DNA from 3 places in the Pectobacterium peruviense genome. Region 3 is predicted to be linked to each of the others. Evidence: riboswitches for the same ligand, from Rfam matches in the RefSeq annotation. Region 3 holds a riboswitch; each other region holds the start of a gene.
The links. A riboswitch is a leader RNA that binds a small molecule or an ion and turns the genes downstream of it on or off. The one in region 3 is predicted to bind thiamine pyrophosphate.

Region 1 (4,647 bases), 710 kb from region 3:
CGGAATGGCACACGCCGCAGTAATCAACCACGACTTCGACGTCTTCCGCCTGCAGTTCACCCGCATCAAACTCATACAACTCCAGCGCTGCGCCAGCTTCCGGTGCGGCATAACTCTTGATTATCGTCATCACAATTTCCTCAGTATGGGTTTGATTAACCAGTCTAAAGGGTTATGACGTTTTTCTCTATGTCACAACGTGCCTGTGGTTTTTCATTTTGTGTCGGGAGGGGGGAGCGCTTGCTTTAATGCCTTAGTTAGCTCAGGTTAAAGTTGGAAGAGTTATATCTTCTGAATTTTCCTGCGTTATCGATAGCTTTAAAAAGACTAAAATGCTGAGTAGATAAGAGAGTTTCTGTTGAGCTTATTCAGACTTACACAGAAATTATTCGTCCTTGCTGTTCTCTCTTCATGCTGATTTATCTTATGATACTGGTTTTACTCTGCTTAGTGCACTCTGGAGATTCTGATGGATAAAAGATATCAGGTGTTTGTAAGTTCTACCTATACTGACCTAATCGAAGAACGCCATTCAATAATGCTTACTCTAATGAAAATGGATTGTATCCCTGCCGGGATGGAACATTTTCCTGCCGCTGATGAGGAACAGTGGAATTTTATTCAGCGTATTATTGATTATAGCGATTATTACCTTCTTATCATTGGTGGAAGATATGGTAGTTTAGATGAAGATGGAATCAGTTTCACCGAAAAAGAATATGACTATGCCGTTTCAAAAAATATAAAAGTTGTGGCATTAATTCATGGTAGTCCAGAAAAAATTACATTTCAGAATTCTGAGCAAGATCCTGTACTGATAAATAAATTACAATCCTTTAGAAATAAGGTGAAAACGAAAAGACTAGTAGAGTTCTGGACTGATGCAAATGAACTTCCAGGAAAGGTGGCATTAGGAATTATGCATGCACGTACTATGCATCCGGCAATAGGGTGGGTTAGAGCAAATCGCATCTCAAACGAAGAGAATTTATCTGAGTTAATAAAGGCTAGAGATGAGGTCGATTTATTAAATAGAGAGTTGGAAAAGTTAAAGTCTAACAATTCAATAAGTGACTTTGGGGATGATGTGGCAGATTTTTCAGATAGTTTTCCTCTTCATTATAGCTTGGTTAGTAATAATTTCAAAATCCCTACGAACAGCGTTGTAACTATATCAATTGCTAGAATTTTTAATAGTATAGCTGTGTCGATGGGCGATGGTTGTAGCTATGATGATGTCAGTAAATCTCTTAATAGATTAATTTTAAAGGCGGCGGGTATTATTGGATATAATGTGATAATAGATGACGATGATATTAAAACCATAAAGTTTCATTTTGTTGCAGTTGGTCTAATAGATATAGATAGGGAATGGTGGACTCTAACTGAAAGTGGATTTCGTAAATTAAAAGAGCTTAGGGTTATAAGAAAAAAATAAATAACTGATGGTTTTTCTATCCTACTATTCTGCAGGATTAGCCATGTTACTCGACTTAATGTGGCTTTCATTCTTATTAATAAATTATAAAATTTTATTCGCGTCGAGATATTTTTTGATGTTTTGTTTTTCTTTTGGGGTTTATAAGTTAATAGATTTTATCGGGTTTTTATTTCTATGCTCACAATGGATAATATAATATATGGCTGAGTGAGTTTATTACTTAATTTTCATCTCACTGTTGATGTTTTTTAAAAATAAAACATGGCTCATTAAATAAAAAATATATAGATATAATCTTATATTCTTGTTGGCTGTGTGAGAAGTAAGTGCATGAAATATATTTTCATTAGAGTGTTTACTATTGCGATATGCCGAATGGTGGCTATTGGTTTTAATTTGTGCTAAAGATTTATAATAGGTTGCAGTTTATATATTTCAAATGCATGCATGAATATTTCCCCATGTGATATTAAAAAATACATTCAGTTATTATGTGTTATGACTTTGAAATATGGGTAGTGAACTTGGGAAAATAGCAATTATTTTTCTATATAGTCGATGTAATCGGTTATTGGAACACAAACTTGTGCGAACAAGCCAGTTCACGTAATCTGCTAGTATACAGGAATTTACTGTAATGACTCGGGGTGCCCTTCTTTGTGAAGGCTGAGAAATACCCGTACCACCTGATCTGGATAATGCCAGCGTAGGGAAGTCACGGTATGCCCACCGGTTGCCGCCTTCTTCCACGCCGGTTGGGAGACCTATGAACACGCAACCCGCCGACTTTTCTGCCGCTCAGGCAGCAACATCACTCACCCAATTTCGTTCTGCTTCACCGCTGGTGCACTGCTTGACCAACGATGTGGTGCAATCTTTTACTGCTAACGTACTGCTGGCGCTGAATGCGTCGCCTGCGATGGTGGTCGATCCTGAAGAAGCCGCGCAGTTTAGTGCAGTCGCCGATGCGCTGCTGATTAATGTCGGGACGCTGGATCGTACGCGTGCTGAAGCGATGCGAGCGGCGGTGAACAGCGCACATCAGGCGGGTACGCCGTGGGTGCTCGATCCGGTTGCTGTAGGCGGTTTAACCTTTCGTACTGAATTTTGCCGCGAATTGCTGGCATGGAAACCCGCGGCGATTCGCGGTAATGCGTCCGAAATCATGGCGCTTGCCGGGTTAGCTGCGCAGGGAAGAGGTGTGGATAGTGCTGATGATTCGTTGGCTGCGCTTCCTGCTGCGCGTGAACTGGCTCGGCAGGTGGGGACGATTGTCGCGGTGACCGGAGCGGTGGATTATGTCACAGACGGTGAGCGCGATATCGCGGTAACGGGTGGTGATAGCATGATGACGCGCGTGGTTGGTACGGGCTGTGCGCTGTCTGCGGTGGTCGCGGGATTTTCTTCTCTGGAAGGTGATCGCTTATCCCATGTTGCGGCGGCATGCTATGTCATGGCGTTAGCAGGGCAGCAGGCGGCTTCAGTGTCACAAGGCACAGGAAGTTTTATCCCTAATTTCCTCGATCGACTCTATACCCTGCGCGCGGAGGATCTGGCATGAAACGTATCAATGCGTTGACGATTGCAGGTACCGATCCGAGTGGTGGGGCGGGTATTCAGGCGGATTTAAAAGCGTTTTCTGCGCTGGGTGCTTACGGCACGTCGGTCATTACCGCGCTGGTGGCGCAAAATACGCGTGGCGTGCAGTCGGTCTACCGGATTGAGCCGGATTTCGTCGCGGCACAGTTGGATTCTGTACTGAGCGATGTGCGTATCGATAGCGCCAAGATTGGTATGCTGGCGCAGACCGATATTGTCGAAACTGTTGCCGAGCGCCTGCGTCATTACGCGGTTCCTTTCGTGGTACTGGATACCGTGATGTTGGCGAAGAGCGGCGATCCGCTACTCGCGCCGGAGGCGGTAGAGTCGATCCGTCGTGAGCTGCTGCCGCTGGTTTCCCTGATTACGCCCAACCTGCCGGAAGCCGCTGCGCTGTTGAATACGTCGCCTGCCGCCAACGAGCGGGACATGCGCGAACAGGGGGAAGCGCTGCTGGCGATGGGCTGTCAGGCAGTATTGATGAAAGGCGGTCACCTTAGTGAAGCGGAAAGCCCGGACTGGTTGTTCAGTCGGCAGGCTGAACCACAGCGTTTTAGCTCCCCACGTATTAATACACGTCATACGCACGGTACCGGCTGCACGCTGTCTGCCGCGTTGGCGGCGCTGCGACCACGTCACGATAGCTGGGGCGAGACGGTCAACGCGGCGAAGGCGTATTTACAGCTGGCGTTACAGCAGGCCGACACGCTGGAGGTTGGGCACGGAATCGGCCCCGTTCATCACTTCCATCACTGGTGGTAAATATTGCGTACCCTAAATAATTCGAGTGGCGTGAAGGCGGCAATCGCACGAATCCCCAGGAGCTTACTCAAGTAAGTGACTGGGGTGAGTAAGTGAAGCCAACGCACACGCAGCTTGAAGTATGACGGGTATAAGTAAATCGACTTGTATTTTGCGTGACATATTTGTCAGTAATTTCAAACTAAATTAAGCGTATTTCGGCGTGACAGTGCGAGTGTGTCCGGTTATTTTGCTCTGAAATCTTAGCGTTAATATGAAATGGGATGTGGGGATAACATATGGCAGGTTCTGCTCGCAGTGCGATGGCTGCCAAGGCGCTTCAGACGATACTCAATATCGGCCTGTTGGCGCTGGCAACCATTTTGGTGATTTTTTTAGTTAAGGAAACGTTTCATCTGGCGAAGGTGCTATTGATCTCCAGCGAGAAAGATTCCTCCTATCAACTGATAGAAGGCATCGTGATCTATTTCCTTTATTTTGAGTTTATTGCGCTGATCGTGAAGTATTTCCAGTCCGGCTATCACTTCCCGCTACGCTATTTTATCTACATCGGCATTACGGCCATCATTCGCCTGATTATTGTCGATCACAAAAGCCCGTCGGATACGCTGGTGTATTCCGCGGCGATCCTGCTGCTGGTGGTGACGCTGTATCTGGCAAACAGTAATCGCCTGAAGCGAGAATAATCAAAACGCGCCGCTATTCCAGCAGCGAGCACTGGGGCGGTAGCCGACAGTGAATCGCTGCGGGAAGCACCTCAATGCAGAAGCGTTTAGCGGTGAGCGGTTCGCCATCCAGATTAAATGTCATATCATCGGGGGCGGTGATCTCCAGCCAGGGCAGGG
Region 2 (4,647 bases), 1.0 Mb from region 3:
ATGTGCTGGGTCAGTTCGGCCAGCCCTTGCGGTGCGGAAGGCATGTCTTTGGTTTGTGTGGGGAAAATATGCCCAAGCGCAATGTAGGACGGGTTTATCGCCACGGCACGCGCCAGTTCACGATCGTCGTGCGTGGAGACGCCTAAACGCAGGCCAGCTTTTTTAATCGCGACCAGATCGGCGGTATCGAGGTCTTCTTGACCCAGATGTACGCCGTACGCCTGATGTTTTACTGCCAATTTCCAGTAGTCATTGATGAAGAGTTGCGCCTGATAGCGCCGACCCAATGCGATCGCCTGGATCACATCGGTTTCGGCCTGATCATCTGACCGATCTTTGATTCTTAGCTGGATCGTTTTCACCCCGACACCGAGCAGGCGTTCGATCCACTCCACGCTATCGACAACGGGATAGAGCCCCAGCCGCTGTGCCGTCGGGGCAAAAGGCGTCGAGTCCGTCATTTGCTTTCCTCTGCTTGCAGGCTGGTGGCGTTGTGATAAAGCTCGCTGCCGCGAGAGCGGAATTCCTGCGACATCTCAGCCATGCCAATTTCAATTGGTTTGGCTTCGGCTTGCTGTTTGGCGGCGTAATCGCGTACTTCCTGCGAGATTTTCATCGAGCAGAATTTCGGGCCGCACATAGAACAGAAGTGGGCGACCTTACCGGATTCTTGCGGCAGCGTTTCATCGTGGTAGGCACGTGCCGTTTGGGGATCGAGCGCCAGATTGAACTGATCTTCCCAGCGGAACTCGAAGCGCGCTTTCGACATAGCGTTATCACGGATTTGTGCGCCGGGATGACCTTTCGCCAGATCGGCGGCGTGGGCGGCGATTTTGTAAGTAATCAGCCCTTGTTTAACGTCTTCTTTGTTCGGCAAGCCGAGATGCTCTTTCGGCGTCACGTAGCAGAGCATCGCGCAGCCGAACCAGCCGATCATGGCGGCACCGATGCCAGAGGTAAAGTGATCGTAACCCGGTGCGATATCTGTGGTTAGCGGGCCGAGTGTATAGAACGGGGCTTCGTGACAGTGCTCCAGTTCTTCGGTCATGTTGCGGCGGATCATCTGCATCGGAACATGGCCGGGGCCTTCGATCATCACCTGTACGTCGTATTCCCAGGCAATTTTGGTCAACTCACCCAGCGTATGCAGCTCGGCAAACTGGGCTTCGTCGTTGGCATCCTGAATGGAGCCCGGGCGTAAGCCGTCGCCCAGCGACAGCGCGACATCATAAGCGGCGCAGATTTCACAAATTTCGCGGAAGTGTTCGTACAGGAAGCTCTCTTTGTGATGCGACAGGCACCACTTCGCCATGATGGAACCGCCGCGCGACACGATGCCAGTCAGGCGTTTGGCCGTCATCGGCACGTAGCGTAACAGCACGCCAGCATGGATGGTGAAATAGTCGACCCCTTGCTCGGCCTGTTCCAGCAGCGTATCACGGAACATTTCCCAGTTCAGGTTTTCTGCCACGCCGTTCACTTTCTCCAGCGCCTGATAGATTGGCACTGTCCCGATTGGCACCGGGCTGTTACGCAGAATCCACTCGCGAGTTTCGTGAATATAGCGTCCGGTCGAGAGATCCATCACGGTATCCGCGCCCCAACGGGTAGACCAGACTAGCTTTTCCACCTCTTCCTCGATGGAGGATGTCACAGCGGAGTTACCGATATTGGCGTTAACTTTCACCAGAAAATTGCGCCCGATAATCATTGGTTCTGATTCGGGGTGATTGATGTTTGAGGGAATAATCGCGCGCCCGGCGGCCACTTCCTGACGAACAAACTCTGGTGTGATGTTTTCCGGCAAAAGGGCTCCGAAACTTTGCCCCGGATGCTGCTGGCGCAGTACTTCACCACGAATGCGTTCGCGTCCCATATTTTCGCGAATAGCGATAAATTCCATTTCGGGGGTAATTATCCCCTGTCGTGCATAGTGGAGTTGGGTGACGCATTTGCCTGCTTTGGCACGCTGCGGTCGTGGCAAATGCTCAAAGCGTAGATGATCCAGACCCGCATCCGCCAGACGCTGCTGGGTGAAATCGGAGCTGACGCCGGATAACGCTTCGGTATCGTGACGTTCTGCAATCCAGCTGGCGCGCAGCTTTGCTAACCCAACGCGGACATCGGGTTGGGCAGTGGGATCGCCATAAGGCCCTGAAGTGTCGTAAACCGGGATCGGCTCATTGGGTTCGTATTGGGGATTATCTTTGCTGCCGCCGAGTAGCGTCGGGCTGAGCTGAATCTCTCGCATCGGTACGGCGATGTCGTCGCGCGAGCCCGAAAGGTAAATGCGTTTGGAATTGGGAAAGGCCGTTCCCTGTAAGGTTTCAATAAACTGTTGGGCGGCGGCGCGCTGTTCACGGCGACCCGATTTTGACAACACTGTTTTTATAGACAAGGGTTCTGTAGACATAGCAAGTTCCTGTAATACGTAAAGGGAAGATTGCTTGTCTGGAGCCGGAGGGAGTAATAATGATATTGAGCATCAGAGCAGGTATGTAGAAATACACAGCCTTGGGCTCAATGAGGCGCATTACTCTTGTTCCCTTCGCAGGTATTAACCCGATCAGGTTCCGCGGATCCCGAATTAACGGTCTCAGCCTGTGCGCTTATAGGTTTCGTAAAAACGAAACACAAGCACGCTAGGCACTCCGACAAGATTTGCCCGTCTGTTAGACGGGTCAATAAAACCCCTACACTGTATGACGGCAAAACGCGGATGTCAAAGCGTGCCGCTTTTATCTGTATAGCGTGTGATGATGTTCTTAAATAACGTCAAATGACGGCTAGTGATCGTAAACTTGCTTGATCATGTTGTCTTCTAACGTAAAACGCTCTTCTAATGCCTCGCCGACGCTGGAGAGTGCCTGTTGGAATTCGAGGCAATTATCATGGTCGATGGCGGCCGCCAGATGGCTATCGTAAAACGTCATGATTTGCTGCGTATTATTCTGCAGGGCGAGGTCAAGCTGGGTGGAAAGCGCTAATACTTGTTCGCTGTGAGTCGCTGCTTCATGCAGCATTTTTTCATATAAATGAAAGTGGCCGGTAGAAAGATAGTCCACCAGATTCTGGCAAAAATTATCCAATGCCTCTTCATCCAAAAGAGAAAGCGCTTCCTTGTTCGGCTTGATGCCAACCAGATGATAGTAAGCCACCAGAAGCTGCTTACGCGCTTGTAGCCATTGGTCGATTAACGCATTATTGCCACCAACGTATTCAGTCAGACTTTGTAGCTGGTTTAGCATTGTTGACTCCGTGAACGGTAAGAAATAACTGAAATCCCAGTTATAAAACTTATGTAATCACTCTGAATGTAAAATGCCAGTGAAGTGGCAGTGGAGCAATAAAAAGATATGGAACAGACGCTAAAAGGTGATGAAACCGGCTGGTGGGTGGTTAGCGATGCGGTACAAATCTGGCTACCTCAGGGGGAATTGCCGCACGGAACGGCTATAGCGTGGGCTTTGCAGGGGAAAGTGGCTCGTCAAATCGGTGAATGGCAAGGGCAGCCTGTCTGGCTGGTGTGTCAGGGACGGGATTCCGATATGGCATCGGTCCGCCAACTGCTCGATCAGGATGTGAGCTTATTCCAACTGGCGGGGCGAGGCGTACAGTTGGCTGAGTTCTATCGCTCTCATCGTTTTTGCGGTTACTGTGGTCATGAAATGGTATGGAGTAAAACGGAGCTGGCATGCTTATGTCACCACTGCAAAGAGCGCTATTACCCGCAGATCGCGCCTTGCATCATCGTTGCGATTCGCCGTGGTGAGGAAATTTTGCTGGCGCAGCACAATCGGCATCGCGGAAACATGTACACCGTGCTGGCTGGGTTTGTAGAAGTCGGTGAAACGCTGGAGCAGACGGTCGTACGTGAGGTAATGGAAGAGAGCCAAATCCAGATAAAAAACCTGCGTTACGTGAGTTCACAGCCTTGGCCATTCCCGCATTCGCTGATGATGGCGTTTATGGCCGATTATGCGGGTGGAGAAATCAAGCACGATCCGAAAGAGTTGCGTGACGCAGGCTGGTTCCGCTATGACCAGCTCCCGCAGCTGCCCCCGCCGGGTACCGTGGCACGTCGGCTTATCGAAGATACGGTGGTGTTGTGCCGTGCTTATCACGAGAACGAAGGCTGACGTGGTACTATTTGCGCCATCAATGACTCGCGTGGACAAAGTGCTCGCGTCATAACGCATCTGCTTCAACCCATCTATCCGGTGTCAAACCGCCGTGAGGCTGAAAGGAAAATAACATGACTGATCTGAAAAACGATCGCTATTTGCGGGCATTACTGCGCCAACCTGTTGATGTTACTCCAGTGTGGATGATGCGTCAGGCGGGGCGTTATCTGCCGGAATATAAGGCAACGCGCGCGCAGGCTGGTGATTTTATGTCGCTGTGTAAAAACGCAGAGCTGGCTTGTGAAGTCACGTTACAACCTTTACGGCGCTATGCGTTGGATGCAGCGATCCTGTTCTCCGATATCCTGACCATCCCAGATGCCATGGGTTTAGGTCTCTATTTTGAAGCAGGGGAAGGCCCACGTTTTAGTTCTCCCATCACGTCTCATGCCGATGTGGTTAAACTGCCGGTTCTCGACCCCGAGCAGGAACTCGGCTATGTGATGAACGCGGTGCGGACGAT
Region 3 (4,647 bases):
ATCAGGGCAATGCTGAAAGCGATATCTGGTTTGGCAGCCTGAATTGTTATCTGCCGCTCGAATTCTCTCTGTTCGCCATGCTTTATGAACTGCCACTCGTGCAACATTGCCTGAATGACGATCTAGCGACAGACGCACAACAGTGGCGTAATCACACGCTCCCGATGGCGGAATGGAGTGAAAAACTCATCAAGAGTGGGCAACTGCATCCGTTATTGCATCACTGGCTACAACTTCAAGGGCAGCGCAGCATGCGCGGCGTCAGGATGAATATGCTGGGCTGGTTTGATTTTAAATCCGCCTGGTTTGCACCGCCGGAACACTAACTGCATTTGGAAAAAGTACGGGGCGCGTTGAATCGCTCCGCACCTTTCGGCCTATTTTTGCAACTGCATCCGTAAGAAATGCTCGACGTCGACCGTCTCGTAACCCTTACGTTCATTGAACGTGCCGGATTTGTCCCACCACATCCCCTCCCCCAAAGCAAACGCGGCCCGATAGCGCGCCATTGCGTCATCTGGAGCCACCTTCAGATCCCTGCGCAATTTGTCCAGAGTCCATAGTGTCTTCTCAAAAATCTTCCCCGTGATACGTTCAACGACATCGGCAAGTTGCCCGTATGAGATCGTGTCACCTGCCACGTAGACAACCTCATTAGCCAATCGTGGTTCGGCCAACAAGATTTCAGTCGTGAGCCAACCAATGTCTTCGGGGATCGTCACAGTCACTTTCGTATCCCAACTTCCCAGACCGTGAAGGATTCCGCGCTCCAGATCCACCACATCGAAGGCGGGCTCAAACAGGAAACTCGTGAACATACCAGTCGAAACAATCACCCATTCGGTACTCTGTTGGCTACGTAGCAACTGTCTCACGTCGTACTGTTCATCAAAAACCGGATGGCCGCTTTTTCGACCCACGACGTCATAATCAACACCGAATTGCCAAGGGAAATAGCGCGCGACGTTGGCAGCCAACACCGCTCTGGTTATTTTCATTTGAGTGCCCGGCCCTGCTACGAATCCCGAACAGTTCAATACCGTCTTATAATGCTTGAAAAGCCCCGTCAGAGCGTATTCATCAGAGGCCAGATCAAACCCGATAACGTCAACCCCTAATGCACTAAGTTCGGTCAGTGTAGCCATACCCTGCTCCGACGGATCGTTAACGGTGTCCGGTGAGACGAGTACCGTGACCGACAACGGCAAGGCACGCGCACGCACACGCGGTGCAAGAGCACGCAATACCGCCATACCGAGTTGCCCTGCGCCAAGTACAAGAATATCTTTCAATACTGTTCCGCGGTCATTCACGCCTTAACTCCTTCAAAATTTCAAATTATCTCTATCACAGGGAGTGATGAACGCCCCCATGCATTCAGTGTGCTAACATGCCCTTGGTCTGATAAGACTTGTCAGTACAAGGATATTTAGAGTTCAAGTATCATGTTATACAAAAATATGCAGATGATAAGATTCAGCCACATCACTTCATAATTTGAAAAAATCAAACGATAAGGTGATATAGCTGCTAATACGGCAGTACGTCTTATCAACGTTTCATCGCAAATGGGGAGACATCATCGTATGGATCGGTTTCAGGCCATGGAAACATTTATCCGTGTGGTCGATGCGGGTAGTTTCAAAAAAGCGGCGGAAACCCTGCATGTTCTGCCATCCACCGTCACCCGTAGCATCAAAGAACTCGAATCACATCTTGGCGCTCGGTTACTCAACCGAACGACGCGAGCACTCAGTATTACGGATGTTGGCCTGCGCTATTACGACAGTTGCAAAGCGATCTTGCGGGATGTGCACGCGGCGGAAAGCGTAACGGCACAGCAAAAGGAGGAACTACAGGGAACGATCAGAATCGGGGCGACACCTTCTCTGGTCAAAAATTTCCTGATCCCGGCACTACCCGACTTCTGTGAACGTCATCCTGGAATAAGGTTGGACTTCCACCTGGGTGATGCCACTGTGGATATTGTCCAGCAGGGTATCGATTGTGTCATCAGAACCGGAGAACCGCCGTTATCACGACTGGTCGCACGGCGCCTCGGTACGTTCCAGTGGACTATCTGCGCTTCCCCACGCTATCTCGAACAGCATGGATACCCCACAACGTTGGACTCGCTCAAAGAGCATACCGCAGTAGGGTATATCCACAGCCGGACTGGTCATTCGACGAACTGGGGGTTTCACGATGAGGCACACACCGTAGCGATTCCGCTAGCAGGACAGATCAGCGTAAATGACACCGATGCCTATCTCACCGCTGGCATAGCGGGTCTGGGTCTACTACGCATTGCCAGTTATATGGTACGCCAGCAACTTTCTGATGGGCATCTTGTCCGGCTGCTTCCTGATATCGAAGCACCGCGTGAACCTATTTTCATCCTCTACCCGCAAAGCCGCCACCTCTCGCCAGCTATCCGCGCCTTTATCGACTGGTGTACCGCGCTAATCGAGAAGGAAGCCGTGAAATGGTGAATGTCCACAGACAGGACAACAACAGCCATCACGTTAAGCGAAATTGCGCACGTACTGCGGCGTCCAAGTGTGCATATAAGCCTGGTTCGCGCCGCCGGAACACGGAGAACCTTTCGCTACCCGACTTAACCCTTTACAATGAGCCGTTCTCAACGGGGTGCGGAAAATTTTTCGCTGAGAAGATACCCGTCGAACCTGATCCGGTTAATACCGGCGAAGGGATTTGAGAGTGCGGCTTATTGCTGCCTCGAAGTCCTTTGCCACCCTATGATTCTCAGGAGTGCAAAGTGTTAAATCAATTATTACATCGTTCAGCCATCGTGCTGAAAACCAGCCTGCCTTGTCTATTACTGCTCTCAGCATCCGCCTTCGCCAAGCCCGCGCTTACCGTTTATACCTATGACTCATTCGCTTCAGAATGGGGCCCAGGCCCCGTCATCAAGACCGCGTTTGAAAAAGAGTGCGAGTGCGAATTGAATTTCGTCGCACTGGAGGATGGTGCATCGCTGCTGAACCGTCTGCGTATGGAAGGCAAAAACAGCAAAGCGGACATCATTCTTGGGCTGGACAACAACCTGTTGCAGGCTGCTGAGCAAACTGGCCTGTTTACGCCACACGGTCAGGACACCAGCGCCGTCACGGTGCCGGGCGGCTGGAGCAATAAAACGTTCATCCCTTACGACTACGGCTATTTCGCCTTTGTGTATAACAAAGACACGCTGAAGAACCCGCCGAAAAGCCTGCATGAGCTGGTGGACAGCAACGCACCGTGGAAAGTGATCTATCAGGACCCGCGTACCAGCACGCCAGGGTTAGGTCTGCTGCTGTGGATGCAGAAAGTGTACGGCAACGATGCGCCGCAAGCCTGGCAGAAGCTGGCGAAAAAAACCGTTACCGTGACCAAAGGCTGGAGCGAAGCCTATGGTCTGTTCCTTAAAGGGGAAGCGGATCTGGTGCTGAGCTATACCACGTCACCGGCCTATCACATTATCGAAGAGAAGAAAGACAACTACGCGGCAGCCACCTTTAGCGAAGGGCATTATCTGCAAATCGAAATCGCCGGGCAGTTGGCTTCCAGCAAAAATCCTGAGCTGGCAAAACGCTTTATGCAGTTCATCCTGAGCCCAACCTTCCAACAGGCTATTCCCACCACCAACTGGATGTATCCGGCCATTAAAACCGAACTGCCAGCAGGCTTCGCGACGCTCGCGGTTCCTGAGAAAGCCATGCAGTTCAGCGCGCAGGATGTTGCCGACCAAAGGACGCAGTGGATTCAGGCATGGCAACGCGCCGTCAGCCACTGATCGGCGGACGTCTGTGGCCAGGGCTACTGGCCACCACGCTGTTAATTTCCGTTGCCGTACTGGCTTTTGGCGCACTGTGGATACAGGCGCCAGAAAGTCAGTGGCGCACACTATGGCATGACAGCTATCTCTGGCATGTCATTCGGTTTACCTTCTGGCAGGCCTTTCTATCTGCGCTATTTTCTACCGTTCCGGCGATTTTTCTTGCCAGAGCGCTGTATCGACGGCGCTTCCCCGGCCACCGCTGGCTACTGCGCCTGTGCGCGATGACGCTGGTGCTGCCCGTGCTGGTAGCCGTTTTTGGCCTGCTCAGCGTGTATGGCCGACAAGGCTGGCTGGCCTCTGCGCTGGGCTGGCTTGATCTGAAATACACCTTTTCGCCTTATGGATTGCAAGGCATCCTGCTGGCGCATGTGTTCTTCAATCTGCCGCTGGCAACTCGGCTGTTGTTGCAGTCACTGGAAGGCATTGCCACCGAGCAGCGTCAGTTAGCCGCCAATCTGGGCATGAACAGCTGGCAGCATTTCCGTCTGTTGGAATGGCCTGCGCTGCGCAGGCAGATTTTACCCACTGGCGCGCTGATTTTCATGCTCTGCTTTGCCAGTTTTGCCACCGTTCTGTCGCTAGGCGGTGGCCCGCAGGCGACCACGATTGAACTGGCTATCTATCAGGCATTGAGCTTTGATTACGATCCAGCACGCGCGGCACTGCTGGCATTAATTCAGATGGTCTGTTGTCTCGGTTTGGTGCTGTTGAGCCAGCGGTTGGGGAGTATTTTGCCTGTCGGCAGTACGCAGCAGCTTGCCTGGCGTAACCCGCAGGATAGCGCCTTAAGCCGCCTCACTGACGGC

Region 1: it holds a riboswitch for thiamine pyrophosphate, as region 3 does, so the genes downstream of both, thiM (hydroxyethylthiazole kinase) here and thiB (thiamine ABC transporter substrate binding subunit) in region 3, are expected to answer to the same signal.
Region 2: it holds a riboswitch for thiamine pyrophosphate, as region 3 does, so the genes downstream of both, thiC (phosphomethylpyrimidine synthase ThiC) here and thiB (thiamine ABC transporter substrate binding subunit) in region 3, are expected to answer to the same signal.

What each region holds. Positions count from the first base shown of each region.
Region 1 covers NZ_CP161826.1:1,431,101-1,435,747, forward strand. The annotation lists gene DUT67_RS06525 (NAD(P)-dependent alcohol dehydrogenase) at 1-130, opposite strand, end outside; gene DUT67_RS06530 (DUF4062 domain-containing protein) at 470-1,438, shown strand; TPP riboswitch at 2,075-2,171, shown strand; gene thiM (hydroxyethylthiazole kinase) at 2,208-3,002, shown strand; gene thiD (bifunctional hydroxymethylpyrimidine kinase/phosphomethylpyrimidine kinase) at 2,999-3,802, shown strand; gene psiE (phosphate-starvation-inducible protein PsiE) at 4,081-4,488, shown strand; gene yegS (lipid kinase YegS) at 4,502-4,647, opposite strand, start outside.
Region 2 covers NZ_CP161826.1:4,614,267-4,618,913, reverse strand. The annotation lists gene thiE (thiamine phosphate synthase) at 1-461, opposite strand, end outside; gene thiC (phosphomethylpyrimidine synthase ThiC) at 458-2,413, opposite strand; TPP riboswitch at 2,527-2,664, opposite strand; gene DUT67_RS20805 (Rsd/AlgQ family anti-sigma factor) at 2,787-3,248, opposite strand; gene nudC (NAD(+) diphosphatase) at 3,357-4,139, shown strand; gene hemE (uroporphyrinogen decarboxylase) at 4,256-4,647, shown strand, end outside.
Region 3 covers NZ_CP161826.1:717,332-721,978, reverse strand. The annotation lists gene sgrR (HTH-type transcriptional regulator SgrR) at 1-326, shown strand, start outside; gene DUT67_RS03275 (aromatic alcohol reductase) at 378-1,253, opposite strand; gene DUT67_RS03270 (LysR family transcriptional regulator) at 1,587-2,492, shown strand; TPP riboswitch at 2,636-2,732, shown strand; gene thiB (thiamine ABC transporter substrate binding subunit) at 2,813-3,796, shown strand; gene thiP (thiamine/thiamine pyrophosphate ABC transporter permease ThiP) at 3,772-4,647, shown strand, end outside.